Regions from separate parts of the Pseudomonas sp. FG36 genome, predicted to be linked through region 3. Evidence: riboswitches for the same ligand, from Rfam matches in the RefSeq annotation. Region 3 holds a riboswitch; each other region holds the start of a gene.

Region 1 (4,337 bases), on a different contig from region 3:
GCCACGTCGGGTAGTGTCAGCTCGCAGCCCAGCAACGCGGCGCTGGCGGCGGTGGCGGTGACGCCAGGGACGATCTGGTAGTCGATGCCCAGCTCACGCAGGTGACGGATCTGTTCGCCGATGGCGCCATACAGGCTGGGGTCGCCGCTATGCACGCGGGCTACATCCTGACCGTTGGCATGGGCCTGGCGCATGGCCTCGATGATCTGCTCCAGGTGCAGTTCGGCGCTGTTGAGCACGGTGTGTGCCTGATGCCCCTCGAGCACTGCAGCCGGTACCAGGGAGCCTGCGTAGATGATCACCGGGCATTGGCGGATCAGGCGCTGGCCCTTGACCGTGATCAGCTCGGGATCGCCGGGGCCGGCGCCGATGAAATAGACCGTCATGGGGGTTCCTTGCAGGTAAAAGGAGCGGATTATCCGCCGATGGCCAGGGCCAGGGTAGCGCCGCCGAGCCCTTGCCTTGGCACATGCAGGCGCGGCGCGGCGCCAGTGCGCCCGGCCAGGGCCAGGGCTGCGCTTTCGGCGACACCCCAGCAGCCAGTCTGGGCGTACACCGTTGTCGAGCGCTGACTGAGCAGCGCTTCGAAGGTCGACAAGTGGTTGCTGTCGAAGCAGATGAACGGCAACCCGAGCCGCTCGGCCAGTGCCAGCAGGCCGGGCTCGCGTGCCTTGGGTTCGATGCTGGCGATTGCCTTCAGCGCCGACAGGGGCAGGGCGTGGTTGGTCAGGGTCTGGCGCAGCAGCACCGCGAGCGTTTCGACCGGGCAGCCACGGCGGCAACCAAAGCCGGCATACAACGCCGGCTGGGGAACAATGTCGCGCATCAGTGCTGGCTGGAGCGGCGGAACAACCAGGCGCTGAGCAGGCCCAAGGCCACCCAGAACGCGGCGTTGGTCAGCCACGAAGCGATCTTGAACTGGGTCTCCAGCGCCTCGGGGGCCAGGCTTTCATGAACCGGTGGCTGTGGTGCGCCGATCAGGTGCGGGATCACCAGCAGGGCGACTCCGAGCACCTTGAACAGCCAGTGCTGGGCGAACACCAACAGTGCCAGACCGGCGGCAGTGGCGGCGGCGGTGCCGATCCACCAGGTCTGGCGCTGGCCAAGGTCGGCGGCGGCGGTACCAGGCAGTTCCGGTGGCAGGCCCAGGGTCGGCGCCAGGCAGAACACGGCGAAGCCCGCCAGGCCCCACAGCGCGCCGGTGGCCACGCGGCCCGGGGCACGCAGGCTGTACAGGGCGGCGAGGATCAGGGCGAAGCCGACGGCGACCACCAGGTTGCCGCCCGTGGTGGACAGGATACGCTGCCAGCCATCTTCGGGTGCCCAGGCCTCGGCGCTGTGCTCATGGGGCGCGGCGGCTTCGCCATGCTCATGCTGTTCGGCGACGGGGGCGGCGGTTTCATAGGTTTCCGCCTGGAGAATCAGCGGGGCGACCCAGAAGCTTTGCAGCAGGGTCAGCAGCAGGGCGGCGAGCAGGCCGCTGAAACCCGCGGTACGGGCGATGCGCGTGATCATGCGGGCGTACTCAGTGGCAAGGGAAGGCGGCGCTGTGGCGGGTGTCGTGGGCGGCGTTGTGCACCGCCTCGATGTGCGAGAAACCGGCGAAGTACACCAGGCACAGGCCCAGCAGGCTGGCGCCGACCGCGACGATCAGGCGCTGGCTGAGACTGACGGGGGTGGCGATACTGGGTTTGGCGTGGGTGATGGGCATGACGCGTTCCTCTGCTGCTTTTGTTGTGGCAACGGGCAGGCGCGACGCCCCCGGGCACGGCTGGCCCGGGTGATACGACAGCGCCCGCCCACCGCGGGGTGTTCTGCAAGCATGTCAGGCCGGTCTCCGGGCTGGCGAGGTGGAGCGGGGCTCCATCGACTACGTCACCTTCCCATGCCGCACGATGGGCACAGTGGTCTGACGCTTCTCTCGCTTACCGTTGCGGGGGCAGCACCGGCTTTGTCGGCCCTCTTCTAAAGGAGGCGCGACGCACCGGTTTCCCGTTTCACCCCCGTTGGGGGCACCTGAACGCAATGCGCTAGCAAATCACGGGGCCGGGCCTGCGTCAATCGCCGCGGCGGTTGACCGCCAGGCAGGCACTGCGTAGCCTTGCCGGTTCGAGGTTCCCGGGCGTTGTCCCGGGCTAAGACGGGAACGCGGTACAAGCCGCGGCTGCCCCCGCAACTGTAGGCACTGAAGGGTTCGGCACAGCCACTGCGCACGCGCGGGAAGGCGCCATCCCACCGGCTTTGATGGCCGGCGGTGCAAGCCAGGAGACCTGCCTCGCAACGTTTTCGACTTTCAACCGGGCGGGGTGATCCGGTGGCGAAACAGCCAGGCCGACACGGGCCGTGGCTGTCGTCCTGCATGCCCGCGCCATTGCTGCCAAGGGCATCGCGACATGAAAACACTGGCCAAGCTCCCCGTCACCATCGTTACCGGCTTCCTCGGCTCGGGCAAGACCACCTTGCTGCGCCATATGCTCGACAACGCCCAGGGCCGCCGCATCGCGGTAATCGTCAACGAATTCGGCGAGCTGGGCATCGATGGCGAGATCCTCAAGCAGTGCAGCATCGGCTGCTCCGAGGAAGAGGCCAACGGCCGCGTCTACGAGCTGGCCAACGGCTGCCTGTGCTGCACCGTGCAGGAAGAATTCTTCCCGGTGATGCGCGAGCTGGTGGCGCGCCGCGGCGATCTCGACCATATCCTCATCGAAACCAGCGGCCTGGCCCTGCCAAAACCCCTGGTGCAGGCCTTCCAGTGGCCGGAGATCCGCAACGCCTGCACCGTCGATGCGGTGATCACCGTGGTCGACAGCCCGGCCGTGGCCGCCGGCACCTTTGCCGCCTACCCGGACCAGGTCGACGCCCAGCGCAAGCTTGACCCCAACCTCGATCACGAGTCGCCGCTGCACGAACTGTTCGCCGACCAGCTGGCCAGCGCCGACCTGGTGGTACTGAACAAGGCCGACCTGATCGATGCCGAGGGCCTGGCCAAGGTCCGTGCCGAAGTGGCCGAGGAGCTGCCGCCGGCGGTCAAGGTGATCGAGGCAAGCAGTGGTCGCCTGCCGCTGGAGGTGCTGCTGGGCGTGGGCGCCGAGTCCGAGGCGCATATCGATGGCCGCCGCACCCACCACGACAGCCATCACGACGGCGATGACCATGACGACCATGACCACGACGCCTTCGACTCGATCTCCATCGACCTGCCCGAGGCCGACGAAAGCCTGCTGCTCGATGCCTTGACGCAACTGGTCACCGAGTTCGGCATCCTGCGTGCCAAGGGCTTCGCCGCCATTCCCGGCAAGCCGATGCGTCTGCTGATCCAGGGTGTGGGTACCCGCTTCGACAAGCACTTCGACCGTGCATGGCGCAGCGAGGAGCCACGGATCACCCGCCTGGTGCTGATCGGCCAGGACCTGGACGCGACCCAGCTGGAAGCGCGCCTGCGCCAGGCCCTGGGCGCCTGACCCATGCACCTGCTGCGGACCCAGCCCGGCGGCTTTGTGCCGGACGACAGCATCGCCGACCTCGGCCAGACCCCCGCCGAACTGGTCATCCTCTGCAGCGGTGACTCACACCTGGCGCTGCTTGCCGAAACCGCCGAGCAGTTGCCGGCGGATTTCCCCAGCGTGCGCCTGGCCAATCCGATGCAGGTGCAGAACCACGCCTCGGTCGACCTGTATGTCGACCAGGTGCTGCGCCATGCCAAGGTGATCCTGGTGTCGCTGCACGGCGGCGTCGGTTATTGGCGCTACGGTGTCGAACAACTGGTCGAGCTGGCGGCACGGGGCGTGCAACTGATCCTGGTACCCGGCGACGACCGCCCCGATCCGGAGCTGACCGGGCTGGGCACGGTACGCGGCGAACAGGCCGAGCGCCTCTGGCATTACCTGCGCCAGGGCGGCAAGGCCAATGCACTGAACCTGTTCAACTGCCTGGCCAGCCAGTGGCTGGGGCGCGCCTACCCCTGGGACGAACCGCAGCCTTTGCCGCGCACGGTGGTCTACCACCCGGCCAAGGCCAGCGCACGGCTCGAGGACTGGTACGCCGAGTGGCACCCGGAGCACCCGGTGGCGCCGCTGCTGTTCTACCGCTCCCACCTGCAGGCAGCCAACACCGCGTTCATCGATGTGTTCTGCCAGCGCCTGCAGGCTTGCGGCTTGAATCCGTTACCGATCGCCGTGGCCAGCCTCAAGGAGCGCGCCTGCCTGGACCAGGTCGAGGCCTGGCTCGACGAAGTGCAGGCCGAGGTGGTGATCAACACCACAGGTTTTGCCCTGTCCAGCCCCGAACAGCCCAATCTGCGCCCGCTGCGTCGCGACGTGCCGGTGTTGCAGGCGATC
Region 2 (4,337 bases), on a different contig from region 3:
CTCCAGGGTGTCGACGATATCCCGGCCCGCCTCGTGGCCACGCAGGTCGCGAATCTCGGCGCCGAAAGCTTCCGCCGCCGAGCCGCCACCCAGGCCAGGGCCGACGAACAACACGCGCTGGTAGTCCATGCTCACGCCCTCAGAAGGTGTAGGTGTAGCGCAGTTCGCTGGTGAACGGCCGCCCGAGGTTGTCGACGTTGCTCGCCCGACTGGTGACATAGTCGCGGTCGAACAAGTTCTCCACCAGCAGGCTCAGCCGGTGCTGGCGGGCGCCGTCCAGGTAACGGTAGGCATCGGCGTCGACCACCGAATAATGGCCGTAGTCGACGCCTTTGGAGCTGACCACGTCGCGGATGTAGCGAATGGCGCCCCCGGCCCCCCACCTGCGATCCGCCGATTCGTAGCCGAGCCGCGAACGGGCGAAGAAACTCGGCACGTCGTTGATCGTTGCCCCGGTACGCGATTCGGTGAGGTTGCGGGTCATGTCGGCCTGCAGGCTCCATTGATCGTCAAGCTGGATACGCGCATCGGCCTCGAAGCCACGCATCTGTACCTGCCCTTGGCCGTTGACCCACTGGCTGCCGTCCAGGGTGATCAAGTCGGTGATCTTGCGTCGGAACACGGTGACGCTGGCGCTGAATTCACGCTCCAGCAGCAGGCCGTGGTAGTCCAGGCCAAGCTCGGCATTGCGGCTCTTCTCGGGCTTGAGGTCGCGGTTGCCGATCTCGTCGCCAGGCTCGTTGACGAACAACTGCTCGGCATTGGGCAGCTTGTAGGCGCTGCCATACTGGCCGCGCAGTTGCCAGTTGTCGTTCAGGTCGTACAGCGAGGTGAGCATGCCGACGGTGGCGCTGTCGCCGCCGCTCATGGCCTCGTGGCGCAGGCCGAGGCTCGGGTGCCAGTTGGGCAAGGCCTCGATCCTGGGACGCAGTTGGGCGTACAACGCATTGGCCTGGGCCTTGTTGTCGTCGATCACCAGCACGTCGTCCTGGCCCTTGAACCACTGGTTGTCGGAACCGAACACCAGCACGTGGCCGCCGTCGAGTTCGGCCTTGCCCTCGGCCTGCACGCCCCAATCGGTAAAGCCCCAGTAGTCGTTGTGGTTGACCACGTCGCGGGAGCCGTCGGCGCGGTTGTTGATGCGGGTGTAGCGGGTGTCCCAGTCGTTGACGTGGCCCTTGACGAAGTAGCTCAGGCGCTCGCTGATGCGCTGTTCGAAGGTAGCCGTGGCGATCTGCTGCACGCGGTCATTGGTGGTCTTGTAGTTGTTCACCGGTCGGGCGAAATCGAGGTTGGCGTCTGTGTACTGGTAGAACAGCTCCAGCCGCGCATCGTCACCGAAGGCCTGGATCGCCTTGCCGCCGAAGGTGGTCACCTCGTAGCCGCGCTTTTTGTCGCTGACGTTGCCGCTGTAGTCGCGGTTGCGAAACGGCTGGTAACCGTCGGAGACGTTGTGGCTGACATAGGCCAGCAGGCCCAGGTCGCCGAAGCCATTGCTGAAGATCTGCTCGACGCGGGCGTCCTTGCTGCTGCCGGCGAAGCTGTCCAGGCCCAGGTTGACCTCACCTGAAGCCTGACGACGTTGCGGGCTGCGGGTGACGATGTTGATCACTCCCGCCACGGCCTGGGTGCCGAACAACAGGCTCTGGCCGCCCTTGAGCACCTCGATGCGCTCCACCGCGTTGGCCGGCAGTGTGTCCAGGTACAGGCCGCCGTACAGGCGGTTGTTCAGGCGTACACCGTCGAGCAGGATCAGTGTGTCGTCGTTGCGCCCGCCGAGCAGCGAGTAGGTGCCGTAGTCGAATGGGCCGTTCTTCGGCGCTACGTAGAAGCCGGGGATGAACATCTGCATCACCCGGGTGATGTCGGCGCCGGGGCCGGCGCGCTCGATCTGCTCGCGGCTGACGATCTCGACCTTGCTGCCGTACTGGGCCATGGCGGCGACCGTGGTCGACTCCACCGACGGCGCGGCGACGATCTGCTGGTCGAGGATCAGGGGGGTGTTTTCGGCCAGTGCCAGGGGGCTGGCCAGGCAGCCCAGGAACAAGGTCCGGGCCTTGGGGAAACGACGTCGGGAGTGAATCACAGCAATCATGCTCTTCTCGAAAGTGACTTTCGCAGAAGCACGCAGGAGCACGGATCGCACACACGCCAATACCGGCCCATGCCCGCCCACCGCAGGAGTTTGCCTACTACATTCCAGGCCGGTCTCCGGGCTCGCAAGACAAGATGCCTTCACCTTCCCATGACGCGCGGGCCACAGTGGTCTGTCGAAGGCATCACTTGCATACCGTTGCGGGGGCAGCACCGGACTGGCGCGAAGCGCGTACCGGTTTCCCGTTTCACCCCATGCGCGGCGGCATGGGACACCTGAAATCGGTCGGCATCTGAACACCTTGGGGCAAGGTGCGTCAAGCAAAGGCCGGTGAATCGTTTCGCGTGTTTTTTATCTGCCAATCACTCTAGGCAGATGTGTCAAAAGTTGTAGAATCCGCACGCCTAACCTATTCCCGTTCCCTTCGAGCTTTGCCGATGAAGCTGGCCCGCCACACACGATCGCAAGTCGCCTGGGTGCTGTATTTCAGCATCCTGTTCGGCTCGTTGCTGTGCGCCATGGGCCATGGGCAGATGGCCGGGCTGCGCCTGGCCGGCCTCGACGACGCCGCCTGGTGCGCGGCCGACAGCAGCGGCGTGTTCAAGGGCGACCAGGACATCACCGACCCGGTGCTGCCCGCCGGCGGCGACTGCGTGATCGCCAGCCTGTTCAGCGCCATCCTGCTGGCGGTGTTCTTCGGTTTGCTGGCCCTGCTCGCCGGGGAGTCGAGCAAACCCTTACCCAGACAACCCGCGCCGCGCCTGCCCAAGCAGCGCTGGCCACTGGTCAATCCCCGCGCCTCCCCCGCTTCGCTTCTCGCGTTCTGACATCGCCACGCCCTCGAACTGCCTGATCGGCAGCGGGCGTGCGCTCATTGATTTCAGCCAGGAAGCCTTGCATGTTCCGCATGACCACTCTGGCGCTGCTCGTTGGCAGCGCAACCTGCGCCTGGGCGCAGGACGACACCCTCACCCTGCCCGCCAGCAACGTCACGGCCACGTCCGACCAAGCCAAGGAGGCGACCAGCCTCGACCTCGACCGGCCCATCGAAAGCGGCTCACGCCTGAACCTCAGCGCCCGCGAGAACCCCGCCTCGGTCAGCGTCGCCGACCGCAAGACCATGCAGCGCATCGGCGCGCGCAACTTCCAGGACGCGGCCAATGCGCTGCCCGGAGTCAACGCCTCGGCACCGCCCGGCTGGGGCGGCTACGTGACGTATCGCGGCTTCAACGGCGCCCAGGTCAGCCAGCTGTTCAACGGCATCAACCTGCAGTATGGCGCCGCCGGGCGCCCGGTCGGAGCATGGATCTACGATCGTGTCGAACTGCTCGGCGGGCCGTCGTCGTTCCTCAACGGCAGCGGCGCCGTCGGCGGCAGCCTGAACATGATCACCAAACTGGCCAACCGCGACGAGGACACCTTCGAGGGCCGCGTCAGCTATGGGCGCTACGACACGATGGAAACCTCGGTCGGCTTCAACAAGGCGCTCAACAGCGGTGACGGCCCGCGCCACTACGCGCGGCTCGACTACAGCCGCACCAGCACCAATGGCTATATCGACCGCCAGGAGAACGGGGCCGGCAACCTGGCCTTCTCGCTGCTCAGCGACATCAACGACCAGCTGTCGCACACCCTGGCCATCGAGTATCTCGAAGAGAAGGAAGACAGCCCCTACTGGGGCGCGCCGGTGCTGCAACCGGCCAGCGGCACCCTGCACATCGACAAGCACCACCGTTTCGACAACTACAACGTCGAGGACGGCCGCTACGAGCAGCGCACCCGCTGGCTGCGCTCGATCACCGACTACCGCATCGACGACAGCAACCAGTTGCGCAACACCTTCTACCACTACAACGGCCAGCGCGATTACCGCAACCTCGAGGTGTACCGCTACAACCCCGGCAACACCGCCATCGCCCGCTCCGGTGGCTACCACCAGCGCCACGACCAGGAGGTCAACGGCAACCGCGTCGAGCTGACCCACCAGGGCCAGCTGTTCGGCCTGGCCAGCGACTGGGCGTTCGGCATGGACTACAACCGCAACCAGCAGACCGCCTACCCGTTGTCCAAGGGCGCGTTCGACAGCATCGATCCCAACGGTTTCCAGCCTGGCCACTTCCTCGACATCCCTGGCATGGACGCGCCACGCGCCAAGGGGCGCAGCACCACGACCGATACCACTGCGGGCTTCGTCGAGAACCGTACCCGCCTGACCGACCAGCTGTCGCTGGTCACCGCGCTG
Region 3 (4,337 bases):
TGGTCAAGCGCCGCGAGCTGTACCAGGCACCAGAAGGCCAGACGCCGCCGCCCTGGTGGATCCGCGGCGTGCTGATCCTCACCTGTACCGGCGTGTCCTTCGCCCACGGCTCCAACGACGGGCAGAAAGGCATGGGCCTGATCATGCTGATCCTGGTCGGCACCCTGCCGATGGCCTATGCCCTGAACAAGACCATGCCCAACGAGCAGGCCCTGCAGTTCTCGGCCGTCGCCGAGGTCACCCGCCAGGCCCTGGTACGGGCCGCCCCCGCGCCCGCCCCGGCCGATCCACGCCAGGTGCTGACCGCGTTCGTCGCCACCCCGAAAGCCAGCCCCGAGCTGCTGCCGGCGCTGGCCGCGCTGACTGGCATGATCGGCGAGGAGGTCAAGGGCTATGGCTCGCTCAAGCGCGTGCCGGCCGAGGCCATGGCCAACGTGCGCAACGACATGTACCTGGCCAGCGAAGCCATCCGCCAGATCGACAAGCACCAACTGGCCCGCTACGACGCCGATACCGCCCGCCATGTGCAGTTGTTCAAGCGCCAGCTGGACGACGCCACCCGCTATATTCCGTTGTGGGTCAAAGTGGCGGTGGCCATCGCCCTGGGCCTGGGCACCATGGTCGGCTGGCGGCGCATCGTGGTGACGGTGGGCGAGAAGATCGGCAAGACCCACCTGAGCTATGCCCAGGGCGCTTCGGCCGAGGTGGTGGCGATGTGCACCATCGGCGCGGCGGATATGTTCGGCCTGCCGGTATCGACCACCCATGTGCTGAGCTCGGGGGTGGCCGGGACCATGGTGGCCAACGGCTCGGGGATTCAACGCAAGACGCTGGTCAACCTGCTGATGGCCTGGGTGCTGACATTGCCGGCGGCGATGGTGCTGGCGGGTTGCTTGTACTGGCTGTTGAACCAGGTCCTCTGAGGATGTGCGACGGAGGCTGCCGCGCAGCCCCCCACGAGGTCATGCCGGGATCTTCAGGCCTCGCTGCACGGCCGGGCGCTCGAGGAACCGCGCCAGCACCCGCTGCACTTCCTTGAACGTGTCGAATTCCACCAGCTCCCGCGCGTTGTAGCGCTCCACCAGGTTACGCACCCAGGGGAAGATGGCGATATCGGCGATGCTGTATGCATCGACCATCCACTCCCGCCCTTGCAGGTGGCGGTCGAGCACTGCCAGCAGGCGCTTGGACTCATTGACGTAACGGTCTCGCGGACGCTTGTCCTCGTACTCCTTGCCCGCGAAGAAATGGAAGAACCCCACCTGGCCGAACATCGGCCCGATGCCGCCCATCTGGAACATCAGCCACTGCAGGGTCTGGTAGCGCTGGGCCGGGTCCTGGCTCAGCAACTGGCCGCTCTTCTCGGCCAGGTACTGCAGGATCGCCCCCGACTCGAACAATGGCAACGGTTGGCCCCCCGGCCCATTGGGGTCGAGGATCGCCGGGATCTTGTTGTTGGCGCTCAGGGAGATGAACGCGGGGCTCAACTGGTCTTCGGTTTCGAAGCTGACCTTGTGCACCTCGTAGGGCAGGCCGATTTCCTCGAGCATGATCGAGACCTTGACCCCGTTGGGCGTGGCCAGCGAGTACAGTTGCAGACGCTCGGGGTGTCGCGCCGGCCATTTGCCGGTGATGGGGAATGCGGAAAGTTCGGTCATGGGGGTGCCTTCGCGTTGGGAGCGTTCAATCTAGATGATCTTCGGCCATCCTGACCATCACCCAGTCGCGGTGCCGCTCGTCGCCACAAGGGAAGATCGCCTCTCCCACCTTGCGAAAGCCGTTGCGCTGATAGAAACCGATCGCCCGGGCGTTCAGCTCATTGACTGTCAGGCGCGCCAGGCCATCGACCTGGGCCAGGGTGGTGGCGAGCAACAATTGCGCGGCGCCGGTGCCATGGGCACAGGGTAGTACATAGCAGCGGGAGATTTCCGCCAGTTGATCGGCTTCGGCAATACCCAGCTTGCCGGGCGCCAGGTCGAGCATGCTGTAGCCCAGCACCTGGCCATCCCGTTCGACCACCAGCAATCGCTTGTGCGGGTGCGCCAGGTGCGCCTGGAAATGTTCGGGCTGGAGATGGTGGGCGATGTAGTGCTGCTGGGCGCTGACCGCGCTATCGGGCGGGCTGGCCAGGGCGAAGGTAGCTTGGCCGACGAGGCTCAGGGCCACGCAATCTTCGTCACGGGCCGGGCGAATCTGGTAGGGCATGGCAACATCCTGTCGGGCAGCCGGGTCACGTTCGACAATGCCAGCCCCACCCCATCGGTGCAAGTTCAGGCGTCGCCATGGGCCTGGCGCTTGAGCTTCTCGGTATCGACCCGCACGAACACCGAATCGGCGGTGACAGTCAGTACATCCCCGGCCCAGACCTCGCAGATCACCCGGGTCTTGCGCCCCAGCTCGCCCTCGACCCGGGCCTTGAGCAGCAGTTCGACGCCCATGGGCGTGGGCTTGAGGTAGGTCAGGCCAAGCTGGCCGGTGACACAGTCGATACGCGGCAGGCTGCCAGGTTCGCGGCCTTCGGCACGGTAGTGACAGGCCATGGCGGTCCAGTTGGAATGGCAGTCGACCAGCATGGCCAGCAGGCCACCGTAGACCAGGCCGGGCCAGCCGGTGAAGGTCGGGTCGGGGGTATGCCGGCACGACAGGTGGATGCCGTCGGCGTCCCAGTGGCTCTGCACATGCAGGCCGCTGGGGTGGGAACAGCCGCAGCCGTAACAGATGCCTTCGGGGGCGGCGAGTTGTTGCAGGGACATGGCTTGCTCGGTCATACGCGTCCTTGGCTTGTTGGTGTTGGATAAGGAGGCTGGCTACCGATGGTAGCGCCCTGCGCGGCCTGCGCCAATCCACGCGGCCTGTCCGCAGACAACGCTGGCCTGACGACAACCGCTCTGAACCGCGATTCAGCCACACTCGGCCCGCCCATCCAGACGATTGACTCCCTGCCCGTTCGGTGGTCAGATGCGCGCCAGTTTCAGGTGCCCTGCGCCGCCGCGCGCAAGGTGAAACGGGAAGCCGGTGAGTCGATACCACGACAAGTCCGGCGCTGCCCCCGCAACGGTAAGCGAGCGAACCCTTCGACAGACCACTGTGCACACGCATGGGAAGGTGAAGGCTTCACGACCCTCGCAAGCCCGGAGACCGGCCTGAGGCTTCACTTGGCAACCCGCGGTGGGCGGGCGCAGGCCGGTATTCGCGTGCGCGCCTGCGCGCGCTTCGCCGTTGCGTGTTTTCCACCGGGATCCATTCTTTCCTGCAGCAGTGGAACGACATGTCCCGTATCAACAAGCTTCACACCCTGGCGGCCTGCCTGGCCGTGTCCCTGCCGGCTCTGGCCGACGAGCAGCCCAGCCCTGCGCTCACCCTGCCCTCCACGGCGATCACCGACAGCCGCGACCCGCAGACCGTCGACCTGGCCACCCCCACCCAGGCCGGTTCACGCCTGAACCTCAGTGCCCTGGAAACCCCGGCGAGCACCAGCAGCATCACCGCCGCGCAGATCCAGCAGCGCAACAACACCACGGTGCAGGATGCCGTGACCCGCTCGCCGGGCATCACCTTCATCGGTACCCCTGGCGATGGCGGCACCGGCTTGTCGGCGCGCGGTTTCACGGGCCAGAGTTCGGTGATGACCCTGTTCGACGGGTCGCGCCTGTACGCCGGCGCCGGCACCCTCACCTACCCGGTCGATCCCTGGATGGTCGAGCGTATCGATGTGATCCGTGGGCCTGCCTCGGTGCTGTATGGCGAAGGCGCCACCGGGGCAACGGTCAACGTGATTCCGAAAAAGCCCTTCAGCGGTGATATCCGCAACCACCTGCGCTTGGGCTACGGCTCCTGGGACCGCCAGCAACTGGGGCTGGACAGCGGCGGCAGCCTGAGCGAGCGCCTGAGCTACCGCGCCACCCTGAACCAGCAGGCGGGCAACGGCTGGGTCGACCGCACCGATTCGCGCAGCCTGGCGTTTTCCGGCGCGCTGCGCTTCGATGCCAGTGACGACCTGAGTTTCACCTTGTCCCACGAACGCGGCGACGCACAACCTGCCAACTACTACGGCACGCCGCTGATCGACGGCCATCTGCGCAGCAGTGTGCGCAACAAGAACTACAACGTCAGCAATGACCAGCAGCGCTACCACGATGAGTGGACACGGCTGACCAGCGACTGGAACATCAGCGACAGCATCAGCGCCAGCAACCAGCTGTACTACATCAAGAGCCGTCGCCACTGGCGCAATGCCGAGGAGTACGCCTGGGATGCCGGTGTGATCCAGCGCGGCAGTTTCCTGGAGATCAAGCACAACCAGGAGCAGATCGGCGACCGCCAGAGCTTCACCTTCG
Region 4 (4,337 bases), on a different contig from region 3:
TCGGTCGCAAGTCAGTGCCTGGTTGAGATCATGCAGCGCCACCAGCGTCGTCACCGGTAGCGCCTGCACCTGGCGCAGCAAGCCGAGCTGGTGCTGGATATCGAGATGGTTGGTCGGCTCGTCCAGCAACAGCACCTGCGGCCGTTGCGCCAGGGCCCGGGCGATATGCACGCGCTGGCGCTCGCCGCCAGACAGTTCGCCCCATAGCCGTCGGCGCAGGTGGCTGGCGTCGGCGTCGGCCAGCGCCTGGTCGACGATGGCGCGGTCATCGTTGCCGAACGGTGCCAGGGCCGAGAGCCAGGGCGTGCGGCCCAGGGCGACGGCGTCGTAGACACTGATGGCGTCCAGGGTGTCGGCCTGTTGCTCGACCAGGGCCAGGCGCTGGGCGACATGCCGGCGCGGCATGCGCTCCAGCGCTTGGCCGAGCAGGCGCACGCTGCCACTGCTGGGCGTGCGCAGGCCGGCGAGCAGCTTGAGCAGGGTGGACTTGCCCGAGCCGTTGGGGCCGACCACGCCGAGGGTTTCGCCGGGCATCACGCTCAGGTCGACCCCCTGCAGCACGTCGCGTCCGCCCAGGCGCAGGCCGAGCCCTTGGCAGGTGAGCGGCGCGTCGGCGATGGTGGTCATCACACTCATGGGCGCCCCCTGCGGCTGATCAGGATCAGCGCGAACACCGGTGCGCCGATCAAGGCCGTGACCACGCCCACCGGGATCACCTGGCCGGTGATCAGGGTGCGCGAGAGGATGTCGGCGATGATCAGGAACAGCGCACCGCCCAGGGCGCTGGCCGGCAGCAGGCGGCTGTGCCCGGGGCCGAGCAGCAGGCGCAGGGCATGGGGGATGACCAGGCCGACGAAGCCGATGGCGCCGACGATGGACACCATCACCGCGGTGACCAGCGCCGCGCAACTGATCAGCAGCAGCTGTGTGCGGCGCACCGGTACGCCCAGCGAGGCCGCCGAGTCGGCGCCGAAGGTAAAGGCGTCCAGTGCGCGGCGCTGCCACAGGCATATCACGAGGCCGAACAGGGCGACCGGCACCGCCAGCCACACCGACGGCCAGCGCACGCCGCTGAGGTTGCCCAGCAGCCAGAAAAGGATGCCGCGGGCCTGCTCGGCGGTGGCCGACTTGGTGATGAGGAAAGCGGTGAGGGCGTTGAACAGCTGCGAGCCGGCGATGCCGGCGAGGATCACCTGGGCGTTGTCGTGGCGGCTGCCACTGGCGCGCGATAGCAGCAACACCAGGGCGAACGCCGCCAGCGCGCCGATGAAGGCGCCGGCCGACAGCGACAGCACCGCGCCGCCCAGGCCGAACAGCCCCACCGCCACGGCGCCGGTCGAGGCGCCGGCAGACAGGCCCAGCAGGTACGGCTCGGCCAACGGGTTGCGCAGCAGCGCCTGGAGGATCACCCCACAGGTCGCCAGCCCCGCGCCGCAGGCGGCGGCGACCAGGGTGCGCGGCAGGCGGTAGTTCCAGACGATACCGGCGTCGATCGGGTCGACGCCATGGCCGGCCTGCCACAGCTGGTTGGCCAGCACCTGCCAGATCGCCTCGGCGCCGACACGGGTCTCGCCGATGGCAATCCCGGCAAGCATGGCCAGGCACAGGGCGAGCAAAGCAAAGAGGCTGATGGGCAGCAGGCGGCTCATGGCTGGGGTGCTTTACCGCTGGCGAAGGCGCTGGACAGCACGTCCAGGCCGCGGAACAGGCGGATGCCGGCCTGCATGGCGTCGGCATCGAGGACGATGATCCGGCCGTGCTTGACCGCGTCCATATTGCGCGTGACCGGGTCGCTGCGCAGGAAGTCGAGTTTTTTCTGGTAGTCGTCGGCCGGGTAGCGGCGGCGGTCCATGCGCGCGACGATCAGCCAGGTGGGGTTGGCTTTGACCAGGGTTTCCCAGCCCACGGTAGGCCATTCTTCGCTGGACTCGACCACGTTGCGCACGCCAAGGGTCTGCAGCATGTAGTCGGCCACGCCCTGGCGGCCGGCGACATAGGGGTCGGTCTTGAGGTCGGCGCTGGAGAACCAGAACAGCGCGCTGGTGTGCGCCAGGTCCTGGCCGGCCAGGCGCTGCCTGGCCTGTTCCAGTTGGCCCTGGAGCTCGGCATTCAGGCGCGCGCCACGCTCCTGCACGTCGAATATCTCGGCCAGCTGGCTGACGCTCTTGTAGATGCTCTGCACCTTGAACGGCTGCAGGCGGGTGCCGTCGGCGCCCACCAGGTTGTCCTTGCCCTCGCAGTCCGAGGGCAGCAGGTAGGTGGGGATGCCCAGCTCCTGGAATTGTTCGCGGGTGCCGACCGCCCCTTGGGCGCCGATCATCCATTCGAACTGCGCCGTCACCAGTTGCGGACGTTTGCCGACCACCGCCTCGAAGCTCGGTTCGTTGTCGGCCAGGCGCGGGACCTTGTCGTTCTGCGCCTTGAATTCCGGCAGCACGTTGTTGAACCACAGCGAGGTGCCGGCCAGCCGCTCACCCAGGCCCAGGGCATAGAGCAGCTCGGTGCCGGCCTGGCCGACGGTCACCGCCCGTTGCGGGGCCTGGGTGAAGGTCTGCGGCATGCCGCAGTTGTCGACGGTCAGCGGGTACAGGGTGGTGCTGGCGTGGGCCAGGCCCGACAGGGACAGGCCGGCGAGGAGGGCGGCGAGGCGGTGCGGCATGGTGGGGCGATCTCCTGGGTGGTGCACGGAATGGCCCACGGACAGGCATCGCCCGGCAGCCTGCGCAAGCACGCGGCCAGGGCGGATGACCATCCCGGACACCCCGCCGGTTGGTGAATGCGTGCCGGCAGGTCTCCTGACTGGTGCGTCCAGGCCGGCGCCAGCCTTCCCGGGTCGGCAGACCCAGTGGCATCGATGGCGCAGGCTCGGCACCTACAGTTGCGGGGGCAGTTCCCTTTGGATCGCCAGTGGCGAGCCCGGGATTCCCTTTTGATTCCGTGTGGAAACCGGCGGGCGGCATGGTAGACCATCGGGCTGTCGGGTGAAAACGCTTTTACAGGTACTTGAGCCAGGCGATATCGCGCCGGCGCGCTTTCAGCCGGGCGAACCAGCGCACCGGCAGGTACAGGGCAAGTGGCAGCAGCACGGCGGTCAGCCATACCGCCCCGATGCCATCGAAACCGAAATAGCGGCCCTGGTTCAGGCCGAACAGCGCCACGCAGGCCACGTACAGCAGCTTGAGCACATACAGGTGCAGCAGGTAGAAGAACATCGGCGCTGCGCCAAACACCGCAAGCGGGCCGATCCAGCGGGCGTCGCCGGCACGCTCGAAGCCGCGCAGCAGGAGCAGGCCGACGCCGAGGGTCAGGGCCAGGAACAGCAACGACGGTGGGTACTTGGTGATATTGAAGAAGCTCATCAGCGTCTGCCCGACGCTGGCGTAGAGGCTCCAGGGGGCTTCGCCGTAGCCATTGAGCAGGCGCAGCGCGCCGAACCCCAGCAGCAACGCCGCGCCGGCCCATAGCAGGCGCTGTTGGCGCTTGCCGGCGTCGCTGCCCCGGGCAAACCACGGCCCGAGCCCATAACCCAGGGCGATCACGCCGATCCACGGCAACAGCGGGTAGGACGTGCGCAGGCGCAGATGTTCGCCCACCTCCAGCCAACTGCGCTCATGCAGGATCGCCCATGGCACATGCAGCGCCGATTCCGGCCCGAAGTGCAGGCCATCGAGCAGGTTGTGACCGGCGACGATCAGCGCGCCGAGGGCGAGCAGCGCCGGGCGCGGCAGCCACACCAGCAGCGACAGGGCGAGCATGCTCAGGCCGATGGCCCAGATCACCTGCAGGTAGATCACGCTCGGAGGCAACTCGAAGGTCCAGGCGAAGTTGACCAGGGTGAATTCCAGCAGTACCAGGAACAGACCGCGTTTGAACAGGAACACCGAGACATCGCCACGGCCCTGGTACTTCTCGCCATACAACCAGGCCGATAGCCCGGTAAGCAGCACGAACACCGGCGCGCACAGGTGCGCCAGGGTGCGACTGGCGAACAGGCTGGGTTCGGTGGCGTCGATCGCATCGATGGTCATCGGGTCGCTGACCTGGCGATGCAGGAAGAAGGTTTCGCGCACGTGGTCCAGCAGCATGAACAGGATCACCAGGCCGCGCAGGGCGTCGATGCTTTGCAGGCGTTGGGGGAGTCGGGGGCTGGCCATTGAAAAAGTCGCAAACAGAGGATGCGAGATGTTATCTCATAACAATTAATTGATCTACTGGCCCGCATTTGCATCGACGTGCTCGACGCTATCGCGGGGCAAGCCCGTTCCTACAGGTCATGCGCTATTCCTGCAGGAGCGGGCTTGCTCCGAGATGGCATCGTTCGCCCCATTGGGACACGA

Evidence for each region. Region 3 has a riboswitch for cobalamin ahead of ACODS9_RS10075 (TonB-dependent receptor). Riboswitches for the same ligand answer to the same signal wherever they lie in the genome.
Region 1: another riboswitch for cobalamin. It lies ahead of cobW (cobalamin biosynthesis protein CobW); the one in region 3 lies ahead of ACODS9_RS10075 (TonB-dependent receptor).
Region 2: another riboswitch for cobalamin. It lies ahead of ACODS9_RS24580 (TonB-dependent receptor plug domain-containing protein); the one in region 3 lies ahead of ACODS9_RS10075 (TonB-dependent receptor).
Region 4: another riboswitch for cobalamin. It lies ahead of ACODS9_RS00055 (ABC transporter substrate-binding protein); the one in region 3 lies ahead of ACODS9_RS10075 (TonB-dependent receptor).

Annotation. Positions count from the first base shown of each region.
Region 1 is NZ_JBMDJQ010000008.1:22,191-26,527, reverse strand. Features, by position in the region: gene cobM (precorrin-4 C(11)-methyltransferase) at 1-386, opposite strand, end outside; gene ACODS9_RS08605 (cobalamin biosynthesis protein) at 416-826, opposite strand; gene ACODS9_RS08600 (CbtA family protein) at 826-1,515, opposite strand; gene ACODS9_RS08595 (CbtB domain-containing protein) at 1,526-1,711, opposite strand; cobalamin riboswitch at 1,812-2,034, opposite strand; cobalamin riboswitch at 2,096-2,292, shown strand; gene cobW (cobalamin biosynthesis protein CobW) at 2,394-3,461, shown strand; gene cobN (cobaltochelatase subunit CobN) at 3,465-4,337, shown strand, end outside.
Region 2 is NZ_JBMDJQ010000048.1:15,856-20,192, reverse strand. Features, by position in the region: gene ACODS9_RS24585 ((2Fe-2S) ferredoxin domain-containing protein) at 1-129, opposite strand, end outside; gene ACODS9_RS24580 (TonB-dependent receptor plug domain-containing protein) at 140-2,095, opposite strand; cobalamin riboswitch at 2,186-2,389, opposite strand; gene ACODS9_RS24575 (DUF2946 family protein) at 2,533-2,922, shown strand; gene ACODS9_RS24570 (TonB-dependent receptor) at 2,994-4,337, shown strand, end outside.
Region 3 is NZ_JBMDJQ010000009.1:168,368-172,704, reverse strand. Features, by position in the region: gene ACODS9_RS10095 (inorganic phosphate transporter) at 1-923, shown strand, start outside; gene ACODS9_RS10090 (glutathione S-transferase N-terminal domain-containing protein) at 963-1,658, opposite strand; gene ACODS9_RS10085 (GNAT family N-acetyltransferase) at 1,684-2,205, opposite strand; gene ACODS9_RS10080 (PaaI family thioesterase) at 2,271-2,768, opposite strand; cobalamin riboswitch at 2,957-3,161, shown strand; gene ACODS9_RS10075 (TonB-dependent receptor) at 3,269-4,337, shown strand, end outside.
Region 4 is NZ_JBMDJQ010000001.1:6,336-10,672, forward strand. Features, by position in the region: gene ACODS9_RS00045 (ABC transporter ATP-binding protein) at 1-636, opposite strand, end outside; gene ACODS9_RS00050 (FecCD family ABC transporter permease) at 633-1,649, opposite strand; gene ACODS9_RS00055 (ABC transporter substrate-binding protein) at 1,646-2,659, opposite strand; cobalamin riboswitch at 2,769-2,966, opposite strand; gene ACODS9_RS00060 (acetyltransferase domain-containing protein) at 2,994-4,154, opposite strand.